DNA from 2 places in the Streptomyces montanus genome. Region 1 is predicted to be linked to the other one. Evidence: riboswitches for the same ligand, from Rfam matches in the RefSeq annotation. Region 1 holds a riboswitch; the other holds the start of a gene.
What was found. A riboswitch is a leader RNA that binds a small molecule or an ion and turns the genes downstream of it on or off. The one in region 1 is predicted to bind glycine.
Positions count from the first base shown of each region.

Region 1 (7,697 bases):
CGTCGATTCCCAGTCGACGGCGAGGACGTCGCCCGCCTTCTCCGGGGCCTTGCTGACGAAGTACTCGGCCTGGGCGGTGAGGTTGCCGGGCCAGAGGAAGTGGTAGAAGCCGACCACGCAGCCGCCGTCGCGGGCCGTCTTCGTCTGGGCGCTCAGTTTCGGGTTGACGTACGAACGGCCCTCCGTCGCCTTGATGAAGACGAAGGACAGGCCGTCGGTGTCGAACGAGGACGACTGGTGGGAACTGACATCGATGCCGCGCAGCATGGGGCATTCCTCCGTGCGTGGGGAGACAGGTGGGGGAGTGGGGTAGGCACAGGGGTACGGAAAAGTGCGGGTGAAGCACTCAACTACCTTGCTTTTCCCCTACATCGCCCCATTCCATCCCTAAGATGGCAGGGCTCAGCACTCGATGATGTTCACCGCGAGCCCGCCCCGTGCCGTCTCCTTGTACTTCACGGACATGTCGGCGCCGGTGTCCTTCATGGTCTTGATGACCTTGTCGAGGGACACCTTGTGGGAGCCGTCGCCGCGCATGGCCATGCGGGCGGCCGTGACGGCCTTCGCGGCGGCCATGCCGTTGCGTTCGATGCACGGGATCTGGACGAGGCCGCCGACGGGGTCGCAGGTGAGGCCGAGGTTGTGTTCCATGCCGATCTCGGCCGCGTTCTCGACCTGTTCGGGGGAGCCGCCCAGGACCTCGGCGAGCGCGCCGGCCGCCATGGAGCAGGCCGAGCCGACCTCGCCCTGGCAGCCGACCTCGGCGCCGGAGATGGACGCGTTCTCCTTGAAGAGCATGCCGATCGCGCCCGCGGCCAGCAGGAAGCGGACCACGCCCTCCTCGTCGGCGCCCGGCACGAAGTTGATGTAGTAGTGGAGCACCGCGGGGATGATGCCCGCGGCTCCGTTGGTGGGGGCGGTCACCACCCGGCCGCCCGCCGCGTTCTCCTCGTTCACGGCCATCGCGTAGAGCGTGATCCACTCCATGGCGCGGGCCAACGGTTCGCCCTCGGAGCGGAGTTGGCGTGCCGAGACGGCCGCCCTGCGCCGTACCTTCAGGCCGCCGGGCAGGATGCCCTCGCGGGACATGCCGCGCGAGACGCAGGCCTGCATCACGCGCCAGATCCCCAGCAGCCCCTCGCGGATCTCCTCCTCGGTGCGCCAGGCCCGCTCGTTCTCCAGCATGAGCGCGGAGATGGACAGGCCTGTCTCCCGTGTCAGGCGCAGCAACTCGTCGCCCGTACGGAACGGGTGCTTCAGCACCGTGTCGTCGAGCTTGATCCGGTCCGCGCCGACCGCCTCCTCGTCCACGACGAAGCCGCCGCCCACCGAGTAGTACGTCTTCGAGAGGAGCTCCGTCCCGTCGGTGTCGTACGCCCAGAGCGTCATCCCGTTCGCGTGGTACGGCAGAGCCTTGCGCCGGTGGAGGATCAGGTCGTCGTCGTAGGAGAAGGCGATCTCGTGCTCGCCGAGCAGTTTCAGGAGCTTCTCCGAGCGGATCGCGTCGACCCGGTCGTCCGCCGTCTCCACGTCCACCGTCCGCGGAGACTCGCCTTCCAGGCCGAGCAGAACCGCCTTCGGCGTGCCATGGCCGTGCCCGGTCGCGCCGAGCGAGCCGTACAACTCGGCGCGCAGCGAGGCGGTGGGGGCCAGCAGGCCCTCGTTGCGCAGGCGGCGGGCGAACAACCGCGCCGCGCGCATCGGGCCGACCGTGTGGGAGCTGGACGGGCCGATGCCGATCGAGAAAAGGTCGAAGACCGAGATGGCCACGGTGACTCCTCACAACGGGGTGGAACAGAGTGGGGCACCGCGCACGCACGTTCAGGCCGCGCGGTGCCCCCGAGCGGTTACTTCAGGCCGGGATACAGCGGGTGCCGGCCGGCCAGGGCGGACACCCGGGCCTTCAGGGCGTCCCGGTCGTACGTGGGCTTCAGCGCCTCGGCGATGATGTCCGCGACCTCGGCGAAGTCCTCGGCCCCAAAGCCTCGGGTAGCCAGGGCCGGCGTTCCGATGCGCAGGCCGGAGGTGACCATCGGCGGACGCGGGTCGTTCGGGATGGCGTTGCGGTTGACCGTGATGCCGACCTCGTGGAGGCGGTCCTCGGCCTGCTGCCCGTCGAGTTCGGAGTCGCGCAGGTCGACCAGGACAAGATGGACGTCCGTACCGCCGGACAGGACATCGACGCCGACGGACTTGACGTCGTCCTGGACCAGGCGCTCGGCGAGAATCCGCGCGCCGTCCAGCGTCCGCCGCTGCCGCTCCTTGAAGTCCTCCGAGGCCGCGACCTTGAACGAGACGGCCTTGGCCGCGATCACATGCTCCAGCGGGCCGCCCTGCTGGCCCGGGAAGACGGCCGAGTTGATCTTCTTCGCCAGCTCCGCCGTGGACAGGATCACGCCACCGCGCGGGCCGCCCAGCGTCTTGTGCGTCGTGGTCGTGACCACGTGCGCGTGCGGGACGGGGTTCGGGTGCAGGCCCGCCGCCACCAGGCCCGCGAAGTGCGCCATGTCCACCATCAGATACGCGCCGACCTCGTCGGCGATCCGGCGGAACGCGGCGAAGTCCAGCTGACGCGGGTACGCCGACCAGCCGGCCACGATCAGCTTCGGCTTGGACTCCTTGGCGAGGCGCTCGACCTCGGCCATGTCGACCTGGCCGGTCGCATCGTCCACGTGGTACGCGACCACGTTGTAGAGCTTGCCGGAGAAGTTGATCTTCATGCCGTGGGTCAGGTGCCCGCCGTGTGCGAGGTTCAGGCCCATGATCGTGTCGCCGGGCTTGAGCAGGGCGAACATCGCGGCGGCGTTGGCCTGGGCGCCCGAGTGCGGCTGCACGTTGGCGTGTTCGGCGCCGAAGAGCTCCTTGACGCGGTCGATGGCGATCTGCTCGACCACGTCGACGTGCTCGCAGCCGCCGTAGTAGCGGCGGCCCGGGTAGCCCTCGGCGTACTTGTTGGTGAGTACGGAGCCCTGGGCCTCCATGACCGCCACCGGAGCGAAGTTCTCCGAGGCGATCATCTCCAGGGTGGACTGCTGACGGTTCAGCTCGGCGTCGACGGCGGCGGCGACGTCCGGGTCGAGTTCAGAGAGGGGCTGGTTCAGAAGCGACATCGGTCAGGAGTCCTCAAGATCCGGAGAATTCGGTGTACTCGTCCGCGGAGAGCAGGTCCTTCGGTTCCTGCGCGATGCGAATCCTGAACAGCCAGCCGCCTTCGAACGGGGCGGTGTTCACCAGTGCGGGGTCGTCCACGACGTCCTGGTTGATCTCGGTGACCTCACCGGACACCGGCGAGTACAGATCGCTCACCGACTTCGTCGACTCCAGCTCGCCGCAGGTCTCGCCCTCGGTCACCGTGGTGCCGACCTCGGGGAGCTGGGCGTAGACGACGTCGCCGAGCGCGTTGGCCGCGAACTCGGTGATGCCGACCGTCGCGACGCCGTCCTCGGCGGCCGACAGCCACTCGTGCTCCTTGCTGTAACGCAGCTGCTGGGGGTTGCTCATGGCCTGAATTCTCCTGTACGCGAGGGAGTGCTGGTGAACGGGTGGGCTGGTGAGATGCCCTTTGCGCTACGAGACGGCACACGGGGCCGCAGGTCACGTCGGCGCGCTGCCGACCCCGACGCCGGGACTACTTCCGGCGCTTGTAGAAGGGCAACGCCACGACCTCGTACGGCTCGTGACTGCCCCGGATGTCCACGCCGACACCGGGCGTGCCGGGCGCGGCGTGCGTGGCGTCCACGTACGCCATCGCGATCGGCTTGCCGAGGGTGGGCGAGGGCGCGCCCGAGGTGACCTCGCCGACGACCTCGCCGCCGGCGACGACCGCGTACCCGGCGCGCGGGACGCGGCGGCCCTCGGCGATCAGACCGACGAGGACACGCGGGGGGTTCTCCTCGGCCCTGGAGGCGGCCTCGGTGAGCGCCTCGCGCCCCACGAAGTCGCCCTCCTTCTCGAACTTCACGACCCGGCCGAGCCCCGCGTCGAACGGCGTCAGCGAGGTGCTCAGCTCATGCCCGTACAGCGGCATGCCCGCCTCCAGGCGCAGGGTGTCGCGGCAGGAGAGGCCGCAGGGGACCAGGCCCGCCGCGGAGCCCGCGTCGGTCAGCGCCTGCCACAGCTTCTCCGCGTCGGCCGGGGAGACGAACAGCTCGAAGCCGTCCTCGCCGGTGTAGCCGGTGCGGGCGATCAGGGCCGGGACGCCCGCGACGGTGCCGGGCAGGCCCGCGTAGTACTTGAGGCCGTCCAGGTCGGCGTCGGTGAGGGACTTGAGGATGCCGGAGGACTCGGGGCCCTGGATAGCGAGCAGCGCGTACGCGTCGCGGTCGTCGCGCACGGCGGCGTCGAAGCCGGCGGCGCGCTCGGTCAGGGCGTCCAGGACCACCTGGGCGTTGGAGGCGTTGGCGACGACCATGTACTCGCTCTCCCCGAGCCGGTACACGATCAGGTCGTCGAGGATGCCGCCGTCGGCCCGGCAGATCATGGTGTAGCGGGCGCGGCCCACGCCGACCGAGGAGAGGTTGCCGACCAGCGCGTGGTCGAGGAGCCGGCCGGCCTGGGGGCCGGTGACGGTGATCTCGCCCATGTGGGAGAGGTCGAAGAGGCCTGCCCTGGTACGGACGGCGATGTGTTCGTCCCGCTCGGAGCCGTACCGCAGAGGCATGTCCCAGCCGGCGAAGTCGGTCATCGTCGCGCCGAGCGAACGATGCAGGGCATCGAGCGCGGTGCGCCGTGGCGTGAGGGGCGCGGCGTTACTGCTCATCGGTTCTGCTCCCAGGGCATGACGGGCGAGGTCGTTCCTCCCCATCTGTCATCGGAACCTGAGAGGTTCGCCATGACCGTCGGCAGCCGGCGGTCACGGTTTGCACCTTGGGTGGAGCCACTGGACAGCGGCCCGCTTTTCAGATGTGCCTCGCCCGCGCGGTAACGGGGCCTGAGAGATTCAAGGGAGGGACTTGCTCCTTCGGCGCCCGGGTACGCGTACCCGGAACTCTCCCGCGCGGATTCAAGCGGCCGGTATGCAGTTGGCGCGCACATCATTGCACGCCTGGGTGCGGCACGGCAGGGGGACCTTTCACAGAGATCTGTGACGGGGCTGTGGCAGGACGAGAACCAAAATGACAGGTGGCACGCATTACCTTCTCTTTACACTCGACGGGGATGGGTCTCCCGACCCCAAGGGGAGGACGATCAGCGTGAACAGGACCACGGTGTACGCGACAGGTGCGGCCGTCGCACTGCCCAAGCAGCCCGCTGCCCCGGCCAGGGAGGCGTGCGGCCCGCTCCCGGCGCCCGTCGTCCGCGATCTGCGGGACCGTGCGGGACACAGTCCGCACGGCCTCCGCTTCGGCGCGGCCGACCTGGTCGTGGTCACGGGCCTCCCGGGCAGCGGCAAGTCGACCCTGATGCGCCGCGCCGTGACGGGCCTCCGTATCGACTCGCAGGACACCCGCGACCGCTGGGACCGCCGTCTGTCCCGCTTTGTGCCGTACGCGGTCTACCGCCCCCTCGTGCGGGCCGCGCACTACGCGGGCCTGCGCCGCGCCCTGCGCTCCGGTGAGGGGGTCGTCGTGCACGACTGCGGCACCCAGGCCTGGGTGCGCAACTGGATCGCCCGCGAAGCCAGGCGCCGGGGCGGCACGCTGCACCTGCTGCTGCTCGACGTCCCGCCGGACACCGCGCTGGACGGCCAGCGCGAGCGCGGCCGCGGCGTCTCGCGATACGCCTTCGCCCGGCACCGCGGCGCGGTCGACCGGCTGTTGCGCTCCGTCGAGGAGGGCGACCTGCCGGAGGGCTGCGACTCGGCCGTTCTCGTCGACCGTGCCGCGGCGGACGTGCTGCGGCGGATCGACTTCGGCGACTGAGTCCCTTCGGCGCCCCTTCGGTGGCTGAACCCCACTGGACGCCGCGTGGGGTGAAAGCTCCGCAGGCGATAGGGTTTACCCCCATCAGCAGAGGTTCCGAGCAGATGGTTACGCAGATGGACATACCGGTACAGGCGCACCCTCACCCGCATGCCGGCTGGCCCGGCAACGCGCTGGAGGAGGTGCTCGCCGCGTCCCTCGGCGCTCCCGGGGGGCCCGCGGCGCCCTCGGCGGGTGCCCGCATCGTGGAGGTCCTCGGGCGCAGCTTCCTCTGGGTGCCGCTGCCCAACGGCGGCGGCCCGCACAGCGGCCCGCTCGACCTGCCGATGATGGAGCTCGACGGACAGGCGTACGTTCCGGTCTTCAGCTCGGAGCAGCAGTTCCGGCAGATCGTGGGCGACCACATGTCGTACACCATCGCGCCCGCCGTGGAGTTCGCGCGCGGACTGCCGCCGCACGTGGGCATCGCGGTGAATCCGGACGGCACGGTCGGTGTGCCCCTGCCGCCGCCCGCCGTCGCCGCGTTGTGCCGGGCCGGACGGACTGAGCTGGACGGGCCCGCGAGCGGCGGCCGGGTCCGGCTGTTCGAGCCCGACTGGCAGGAGGACCCGGTGGACTTCCTGGCCGCCGCCTCGGCCGAGTTCGCGGGAACCGGTGTCGTGCTGAGTGCCCGCCGCTGCCTGGCGAGCATCGAGGGGGGCGACCCGGTGATGTTCATCGGCGTCGAACTGATCTCCTGGGACGAGGGGGCGCGTGCGCTCCCGTTGGACGCCCTGGGGCGGGCGCTCGCCCGGGTGCCGGTGGCGCCGCCTGTGAACCTCGTGTTCCTCGACGTCGCGCAGGACCCGGTGGGCGACTGGATGCGCGCCCGCGTGCGCCCCTTCCATCGGCACGGACACTGACGCCACGGGGTCACAGCCGCGGCCGCGTGCGCCGAGCCGCTGTCAGGATGGCGACCTAAGCTGGTTTCATGGCTCGGTCGGGGTTGGGGGTCTTTCGCTCGGGGGTCCGGCCCACGGCTGAGGCGCCAGTGAGTGCATCGGCCCCGGACGATGCAGAATGGCTCGGTCGGGTGGTGCGCGCTTCAAGTACATGACGCACGCCGGGCCTGTGGGGCATGTTGACAGGTATGTCGCGAAGGGGCGGTAGAGGGTGAGCGCGTCGGGCACAGCCGCGGCCGGGCAGGTCGAGCACATGCTGCGCCAGGTGACGCCCGGGCGTTACGACGCCTACGAGGCGCTCCTGCGGGCGCTCGCGACGCCCTCCGCGGGTCAGGTCTGGATGCTGCTCTGGCACGGCCAGGCCGGGTCGCCGGACGCCCAGTACGGGAACATGGAGGTGGAGGGCTTCAGTTACGCGCCCTGCGTCACCTCCGCCCAGGAACTCTCGGCCAGCGGCTGGAACCGTTCGTACGAGGTCGTCGACGGCCTCGACGTGGCCCGCACCCTCTACCCCGACCACTACGGCCTCTGGCTGAACCCGCACGCGCCCGGCGGTGGCGTCGGCATCCCCTGGCTCGACCTGCGCCGCATCGCCACCGGCCTGGAGCGGCAGCCCGCGGGCCCGCTCAGGATGGCCGAACCGGGCATCGAACTCCCGCAGTTCTACGCCCTGCTCGCGCAGAACGCGCATCGCACCGCCGCCGTGCGCTCGCTGCGCCGCGCCTGGGTGCAGCCGGCGCTCGGGGCGCCGTATCTCGCCATCGGCCTCGATGTGTACGACACCAGTCCGCCCGCCGTGGACTCGGTACGGGCGATGATGCAGCAGTCCATCGGCGCCGTGCCGGACGGGCTGCCGGTGTCGACCGTCGCGATGTCCGACGGGTACGACCCGGTG
Region 1 covers NZ_VBZC01000023.1:103,998-111,694, reverse strand. The annotation lists gene FE633_RS21880 (glycoside hydrolase family 25 protein) at 1-267, opposite strand, end outside; gene FE633_RS21875 (L-serine ammonia-lyase) at 403-1,770, opposite strand; gene glyA (serine hydroxymethyltransferase) at 1,848-3,110, opposite strand; gene gcvH (glycine cleavage system protein GcvH) at 3,124-3,501, opposite strand; gene gcvT (glycine cleavage system aminomethyltransferase GcvT) at 3,629-4,759, opposite strand; glycine riboswitch at 4,795-4,908, opposite strand; glycine riboswitch at 4,909-5,005, opposite strand; gene FE633_RS21855 (AAA family ATPase) at 5,187-5,861, shown strand; gene FE633_RS21850 (enhanced serine sensitivity protein SseB) at 5,978-6,763, shown strand; gene FE633_RS21845 (enhanced serine sensitivity protein SseB C-terminal domain-containing protein) at 7,014-7,697, shown strand, end outside.

Region 2 (7,697 bases), on a different contig from region 1:
CGCGGACGATGGAGCACCCTCACGATCGAGCGGTGCGCGCGGGGCAGCCGCCGGCTGTCCGGTGTTCCGGATCTCGACGTACGGATCACCGGCAAGGGTTCGTGGCACGCGGCCGAACGCGTCGCCGGTACGCGGGAGGGGCATCGCCGGCATCAAGGACGCGCACAGCCTGGCCCGGAAGCCGGACGCCGTGCCGGACGAGAGATCTTCAGTGTCGCCCTGGGCCACCGCGAGTCGACGCGATGGGGGTCCCCCTGCTCATGGGGGTCCCCCCTGTTCGAGCGCAGTCGAGACTTGGCGGAGAAGCCGAGAGAGCTTGGGGGAGTCGGCGACTGACGACAACGCCGCAGATGTGCGTGCCAGACCCCGCAGCCCCTGCATGATCCGCCGGACAGGCCCTAAAGCACGCCTGGGCCGCGCCGACCAGCGGCGAGGCACTGCCCAGGTGCTGGGGTCCCGCTCACCCGGCGACATCGGGCAGCGGTTCGGGAGTGCCGTCCGCCGGCGCGCGAGGCGGCCGGCGGACGGGAAGCACGCCTTCTAGTCCTCGTAGGCGTCCAGCGGCGGGCAGGAGCAGACCAGGTTCCGGTCGCCGTACGCCTGGTCGATGCGCCGCACCGGCGGCCAGTACTTGTCCGCGGCCGCGACACCCGCCGGGAACACGGCCTGCTCACGGCTGTACGCGTGGTCCCACGCGCCGCCGAGCGCGGCCGCCGTGTGCGGAGCGTTCCGCAGCGGGTTGTCGTCCGCCGGCCACTCGCCCGAGCCGACCTCCTCGATCTCCGCGCGGATGGCGATCATCGCCTCGCAGAACCGGTCGAGTTCGGCCAGGTCCTCGCTCTCGGTCGGCTCGATCATCAGCGTGCCGGCCACCGGGAACGACATCGTCGGCGCGTGGAACCCGTAGTCGATCAGCCGCTTGGCGACGTCGTCGACGCTCACGCCGGTCGCCTTGGTCAGCGGCCGCAGATCGATGATGCACTCGTGCGCCACGAGCCCGCCCGGGCCGGTGTAGAGCACCGGGTAGTGCGGCTCCAGGCGCTTGGCGATGTAGTTGGCGGACAGCACGGCCACCTGCGTGGCCCGCTTGAGCCCCTCGCCGCCCATGAGACGTACGTACGCCCAGGAGATCGGCAGTATCCCGGCCGAACCCCAGGGAGCGGCCGAGAGGGGACCGACGCCCGTCTCCGGACCCGCGGCGGGCTGCATGGGGTGGTTCGGCAGATACGGCGCGAGGTGCGCGCGCACACCGACGGGGCCGACGCCCGGACCTCCGCCGCCGTGCGGGATGCAGAACGTCTTGTGCAGGTTGAGATGCGAGACGTCCCCGCCGAAGCGGCCCGGCTTGGCAAGGCCCACCAGCGCGTTGAGGTTGGCGCCGTCGACGTACACCTGCCCGCCCGCGTCGTGCACCTGCGCGCAGATGTCGGCGACGTGCTCCTCGAAGACGCCGTGCGTCGAGGGGTACGTGATCATCAGCACCGCCAGCTCGTCGCGGTACTGCTCGATCTTGGCGCGCAGGTCCTCGATGTCGATCTCACCGTCGTCGGCGGTCTTCACGACGACGACCTTCATGCCGGCCATCACGGCGCTCGCCGCGTTGGTGCCGTGCGCGGAGGACGGGATGAGGCAGATGGTGCGCTGCTCGTCGCCGTTCGCACGGTGATAGCCGCGTACGGCCAGCAGGCCCGCCAGTTCGCCCTGCGAACCGGCGTTGGGCTGGAGCGACACCTTGTCATAGCCGGTGACCTCGGCGAGCTGCTCCTCCAGTTCATGGATGAGCGTGAGGTAGCCCTGTGCCTGGCCGGCGGGCGCGAAGGGGTGCAGCTGTCCGAACTCGGGCCAGGTGACCGGCTCCATCTCGGTGGTCCCGTTGAGCTTCATCGTGCAGGAGCCCAGCGGGATCATCCCGCGGTCGAGCGCGTAGTCGCGGTCGGCGAGGCGGCGCAGGTAGCGCAGCATCGCGGTCTCGGAGCGGTATTGGTGGAACACCGGGTGCGCGAGGTACTCGTCGGTGCGCAGCAGCGCGGCGGGCAGCGTGTCCACGACGGACGCGTCCAGCGCCTCGATGTCGCCCCGGACGCCGAACGCGGTCCAGACCGCGCCCAGTTGGGTGCGTGTGGTGGTCTCGTCGCAGGCGACGGACACATGATCGGCGTCGACGAGGCGCAGGTTGACCCCGCCGTCGCGCGCGGCCGCGACGGTCTCGGCGGCCCTGCCCGGCACCCGCACGGTCAGCGTGTCGAAGTAGGCCTCGTGCACGACCTCGACGCCGCCCGCCTTCAGGCCCGCCGCGAGGATCGTGGCGTACCGGTGGGTGCGCCCCGCGATCGCCTTGAGGCCCTGAGGGCCGTGGTACACGGCGTACATCCCGGCCATCACGGCAAGCAGCACCTGCGCCGTACAGATGTTGCTCGTCGCCTTTTCCCGGCGGATGTGCTGCTCCCGCGTCTGCAGGGCCAGCCGATATGCCTTGTTGCCGTCCGCGTCGACCGAGACGCCGACGAGACGGCCGGGCAGGTTGCGCGCGAACTTCTCGCGCACGGCCATGTATCCGGCGTGCGGCCCGCCGAAGCCCATCGGCACTCCGAAGCGCTGTGTCGTGCCGACCGCGATGTCCGCGCCGAGCTCACCCGGTGAGGTGAGCAGCGTCAGCGCGAGCAGATCGGCGGCGACGGTGACGATCGCGCCCAGCTCGTGCGCCTGGTCGATGACGGGCTTGATGTCCCGTACGGCACCGGAGGCGCCCGGGTACTGGAGGAGCACTCCGGTGACGCCGCGCTCGGCGATCTCGGCCGGAATGCCGTCGCTCAGGTCCGCGACGACGACCTCGACTCCGGTCGGTTCGGCGCGCGTCTCGATCACGGCGATGGTCTGCGGCAGCGTGTCCGCGTCGACGAGGAAGACACCGTTCTTGACCTTGCCCACGCGCCGCGACAGCGCCATCGCCTCGGCGGCCGCGGTGCCCTCGTCGAGCAGCGAGGCACCGGAGGTGGGCAGGCCCGTCAGCTCGGCGACCATGGTCTGGAAGTTCAGCAGCGCCTCCAGGCGGCCCTGCGAGATCTCCGGCTGGTACGGCGTGTACGCGGTGTACCAGGCCGGGTTCTCCATGACGTTGCGCAGGATCACCGGCGGCGTGAACGTGCCGTAGTAGCCGAGCCCGATCATCGAGTCGAGGACCTCGTTACGGTCCGCCAGGGAACGCAACTCGGCGAGGACCTCGGCCTCGGTGCGCGCGCCGGGCAGAGCGAGCGCCTCGGCGTTCTTGATCACGTCCGGGACCGCGATGGCCGTCAGCTCGTCGAGCGAGCCGTACCCCACCTGCGCGAGCATCTTCGCCCGGGCCTCGGTGTCGGGCCCGATGTGGCGCTGTTCGAAAGGGATTCCCTGTTCGAGCTCGGAGAGTGGAATGCGATGGGCGGTCATTGCGGAGGCCTCCTGGTCTGACACGACCTTCGAGGGCACCACGGCGTGGGTGCCCGGACGGCCTCCCCCTCTGTCATCTCAACCTGAGAGCTTCGCCGGTCCGCCCGCACTCGGCGATCCGGCTTGCACCGTCGGTGAGAGCGGGAGCCGTGGACGCCCGCCCTGCTTTCCAGAGTGACCTCGTCCGTGCGGTACGTGGGCCTGAGAGATTCCGGGGAGGATTTGCTCCTTCGGCGCCTCCGGTGAAGTCTGGAGGACTCTCCCGCACGGGGTCAGCGGCCGTTGCCAGCCTACCAGCGGGCTTCCCTCGAGTGGCCGCCCTCCTCAAAGTGCTCTTTCGTAGTGCTTACGGATGAGTTGTGAGCAGCTGGAGGTCCCGTGCAGACCGACGTCGATCCGCGCAAACTGATCGGCCGCAAGGCGTTCGACCGCAATGGCAACAAGATCGGCACCGTCGACGAGGTCTATCTCGACGATGCGACCGGCGTGCCGGAATGGGCGGCCATACGCACCGGTCTGTTCAGCAGGGACGCCTTTGTGCCCCTGGAGCCCAGCGAACTGGTCGAGGGTGCCCTGCGGGTCCCCTTCGACCGCGCCCTGATCAAGGACGCCCCCGACTTCGGCGTCGGCCGCCACCTCTCCCCCGAGCAGGAAATCCAGCTCTATCACCACTACGGCCTCGATGTGGCGCCTCCGCCCCCACCGCCGGACCGCGACTGCGGCCACCTGGCGGGCTCGGACGAGACCTGAGGTCTTCGTCGCACCAGCGGCAGCGGTTCCGCCGGCTCCAGCTCCGGATCGTCGGTCCGGAACGTGCGCACGCGCCCCGGCTCGGAGTCGGGCGTCTCGAACCGCACGGTGACCCGCCCAAGGCCACTGCCCTGCACCCATCCGGGTCCGAACTCGGCATGCCGTACGTCATGCCCCGCCGACCACCGTCGCACCGTGGGCGTCTCCTGCTTCTCGGCCGACTCCTCAGCCTCCTCCTCGGCCGGCGGCTCCAGCTCCCCGGCGGCCGCCTGCGCCTGGGCGAAGAGGTCCTCCTGCGTGAAGTCGGCGAGCCCCGTGACACCGACCCCCAGGAGCCGTACGCCCCCCGTGGTGTCGACGGTCTCGAGCAGCCGCGCCGCCGCTTCCCGCACCACCGAGGGGTCGTCCGTCGGCCCACGCAGCGTGTCGGACCGGGTGAGCGTCGAGAAGTCGTACCGCCGCACCTTGAGCACCACGGTCCGCCCCGACCGCCCGGCGTCCCGCAGCCGCCGCACACACCGGTCGGCGAGCCGCTGCACCTCCACCCGCACCCGGACCCGGTCATGGATGTCCACGTCGTACGTGTCCTCGACGGACACCGACTTGGTGTCCCGCTCGGCCACCACGGGCCGCTCGTCGAGCGCCAGCGCCATGGCGTACAGCGCGCTCCCGTGGGCTTTGCCGAGAAGCCGCACGAGCTCGTCCTCGCCCGCCTCCGCGACCTCCTCGACCGTGGTGATGCCGACCCGCCGCAGGTGATCACCGGTGGCCGGCCCCACTCCCGGCAGCGTCCGCACCGGCAGGGGTCCCAGCATCGCTCGCTCCGTCCCCGGCTCTATCAGCACCAGGCCGTCCGGCTTGGCCTGCTCGGAGGCGATCTTCGCGAGCATCTTGGAGACGGCGAGCCCCACTGACCCCGTGAGCCCGGTGACAGCCCGGATGTCCCCGCGCAGCTTCGTACCCGTCAGCCGCGCCGACTCCTCGTCCCAGGCCGTTCCCCCCGCCTCCAGGTCCACGAACGCCTCGTCCAGGCTCAGCGGCTCCACCAACGGCGACAGCTCCCGCAGCAGCCCCATCACCTGCTCGCTGATCTCCCGGTAGAACCCGAAGCGCGGCACCAGATAAGCGGCGTTGGGCGCCAGCCGGCGCGCCTGCGCCATGGGCATCGCCGAATGGACCCCGAAGACCCGCGCCTCGTACGAGGCGGTGGCTACCACTCCACGCGGCCCGAGTCCCCCCACGATCACCGCTTTGCCGCGCAGGCTCGGCTTGGCTGCCTGTTCGGCCGAAGCGTAGAAGGCATCCATGTCCAGATGCAGGATCGTGGGCGTGTTTCTCACATCTCCGATGCTGCCCTACGCCACTGACAATGCCCTGTGATCGGTCCGGCCGTGAGGTCTCAGACCGCGCGGTTGCGGCGCCGTGCCAGCTCGTCCGCGGGATGGTGCCCTACGAGCGTCTCACCTGTGTCGATCCGCTCGCCGTGCAGCTGCGAGAGCGCGCTCTCCACATCCCGCCAGACCACACCGACGGCGATCCCGAAGATGCCCTGCCCGCCCTGGAGCAGCGCGTGGACCTCGTCGGGCGAGGAGCACTCGTAGACCGTCGCCCCGTCGCTCATCAGGGTCATGCGCTCCAGGTCGCGGAACCCGCGCTCCCGGAGGTGCTGGACCGCGGTGCGGATGTTCTGCAGCGACACGCCCGTGTCGAGGAACCGCTTGACGATCTTCAGGACGACGACGTCCCGGAAGCTGTACAGCCGCTGCGTCCCCGAGCCGTAGGCGGGCCGCACGCTGGGTTCGACAAGCCCGGTCCGGGCCCAGTAGTCCAGTTGCCGGTAGGTGATGCCCGCGGCCGCGCACGCCGTCGGACCGCGATAGCCAACGTCCTCGGACGCCACCCCGCCCTCGTCAGGCACCGGCGTCGGCCGCTGTGGAGCGTGGTCGGCCGTGCTGCCGTGAAGCGAGTACGGGCCGCTCTCACCCGGACTGCGTCCGGGACCCCCAGCCGTACCGTCGCCGCTGCTTCTCACGCCGACCTCCGTCCTCGACCTGCCTCCTCGACGGTAGGCAGTCACCAGGGGTGCGTCAACGATCGCCACACTCGCCACGCCGAGTGATAATCACCCTAAGAGTGGTTTCCCGTGACCCGCCGCGGGGAAAGGCTAGCCGAATACCCTCGGCACGGCCGACGTACGCCCTGTCGTCCGACGGTCCCGGAGGGTCACTGGCCTCAGCTCCCGAAGCCGGGACACATCTGCTGGTCCGAAGCCGGATCACTGGCTGTTGGTCCCGAAGTCCTCGGGCGAGATCTGATCGAGGAACTCGCGGAACTTCTCCACTTCGTCCTCCTGCTCGTCCGGGATCGCGATACCCGCGTCGTCCAGGACCCCGTCACTGCCGTAGATCGGCGTCCCGGTGCGCAGGGCCAGCGCTATGGCGTCGGACGGCCGGGCACTCACCTCGACACCGCTGGCGAACACCAGCTCCGCGTAGAAGACGCCCTCACGCAGGTCGGTGATGCGTACTTCGGTGAGCTCCTGGCCGACGGCCTCCAGCACGTCCTTGAACAGGTCGTGGGTCAGCGGTCGTGCGGGAGCCATGCCCTGCTGCGCGAAGGCGATCGCCGTCGCCTCCCCCGGCCCGATCCAGATGGGGAGGTAACGGTCGCCTCCCACTTCGCGCAGGAGCACGATCGGTTGGTTGGAGGGCATTTCAACCCGGACACCTACGACGTCGAGCTCGTTCACACAGCAACCCTAGGCCGTGCTCGGCACCTTTGGGTAGTCGAGCACGGAACGGGCGGCCGATCCGTGCACCGCCGAGGGCCCCGGCTCAGGGCAGCCGCACCCCGAGCGCGGCCTGCACCAGCGCGGCGTGCAGCTTCACCGCGAGCCCCGCCAGCTCCTTGGTCCGAGCCTCCGCGTGTGCTCGAGTCTGCGGATTGCGGTGGCGCCGCAGCGGGGCCACGACCTGATCGACGAGCCCGGCATCGCGGTCCGCGGCGGCCTTCACGGCGCGCAGATGCCGCGGCTCGATCCCGAATCGCCCGAGCTCCACGACGAGCCCGGCCACGGTCACCGCCTCGGCGTCGTAGACCCCGTCCGGCAGCGGCGTGATCAACCCGTACGACTCCCATTCCTCGAGCTCCTGCTCGCCGATCTCGGCGGCGGCCAGCAGATCGGCCCGCCCGATCCGGGCCGCGGTGGGCCCCTCCGGCTCACTGACAGCCTCGCCGTCAGGCTGCCGCCCCACGGCGGGCAGCTGCACCGCCTCACCGCGCTCCACGGCCTCCAGGTGCTCGCGGATCACCTTCAGGGGCAGATAGTGGTCACGCTGCATTCTCAGTACGTGGCCGAGGCGCTCGACGTCCTTCGGGCTGAACTTTCGGTACCCCGAAGGGGTCCGCTGGGGCTCGACGAGCCCCTCCGACTCCAGAAACCGGATCTTGGAGATGGTGACTTCGGGAAACTCGTCGCGCAGCACGTTCAGCACCGTGCCGATGCTCATCAGCCCACTGGC
Region 2 covers NZ_VBZC01000024.1:125,078-132,774, forward strand. The annotation lists gene gcvP (aminomethyl-transferring glycine dehydrogenase) at 541-3,426, opposite strand; glycine riboswitch at 3,606-3,701, opposite strand; gene FE633_RS22680 (PRC-barrel domain-containing protein) at 3,805-4,176, shown strand; gene FE633_RS22685 (DNA polymerase IV) at 4,098-5,516, opposite strand; gene FE633_RS22690 (MerR family transcriptional regulator) at 5,576-6,208, opposite strand; gene FE633_RS22695 (bifunctional nuclease family protein) at 6,452-6,925, opposite strand; gene ftsR (transcriptional regulator FtsR) at 7,011-7,697, opposite strand, start outside.
Region 2: another riboswitch for glycine. It lies ahead of gcvP (aminomethyl-transferring glycine dehydrogenase); the one in region 1 lies ahead of gcvT (glycine cleavage system aminomethyltransferase GcvT).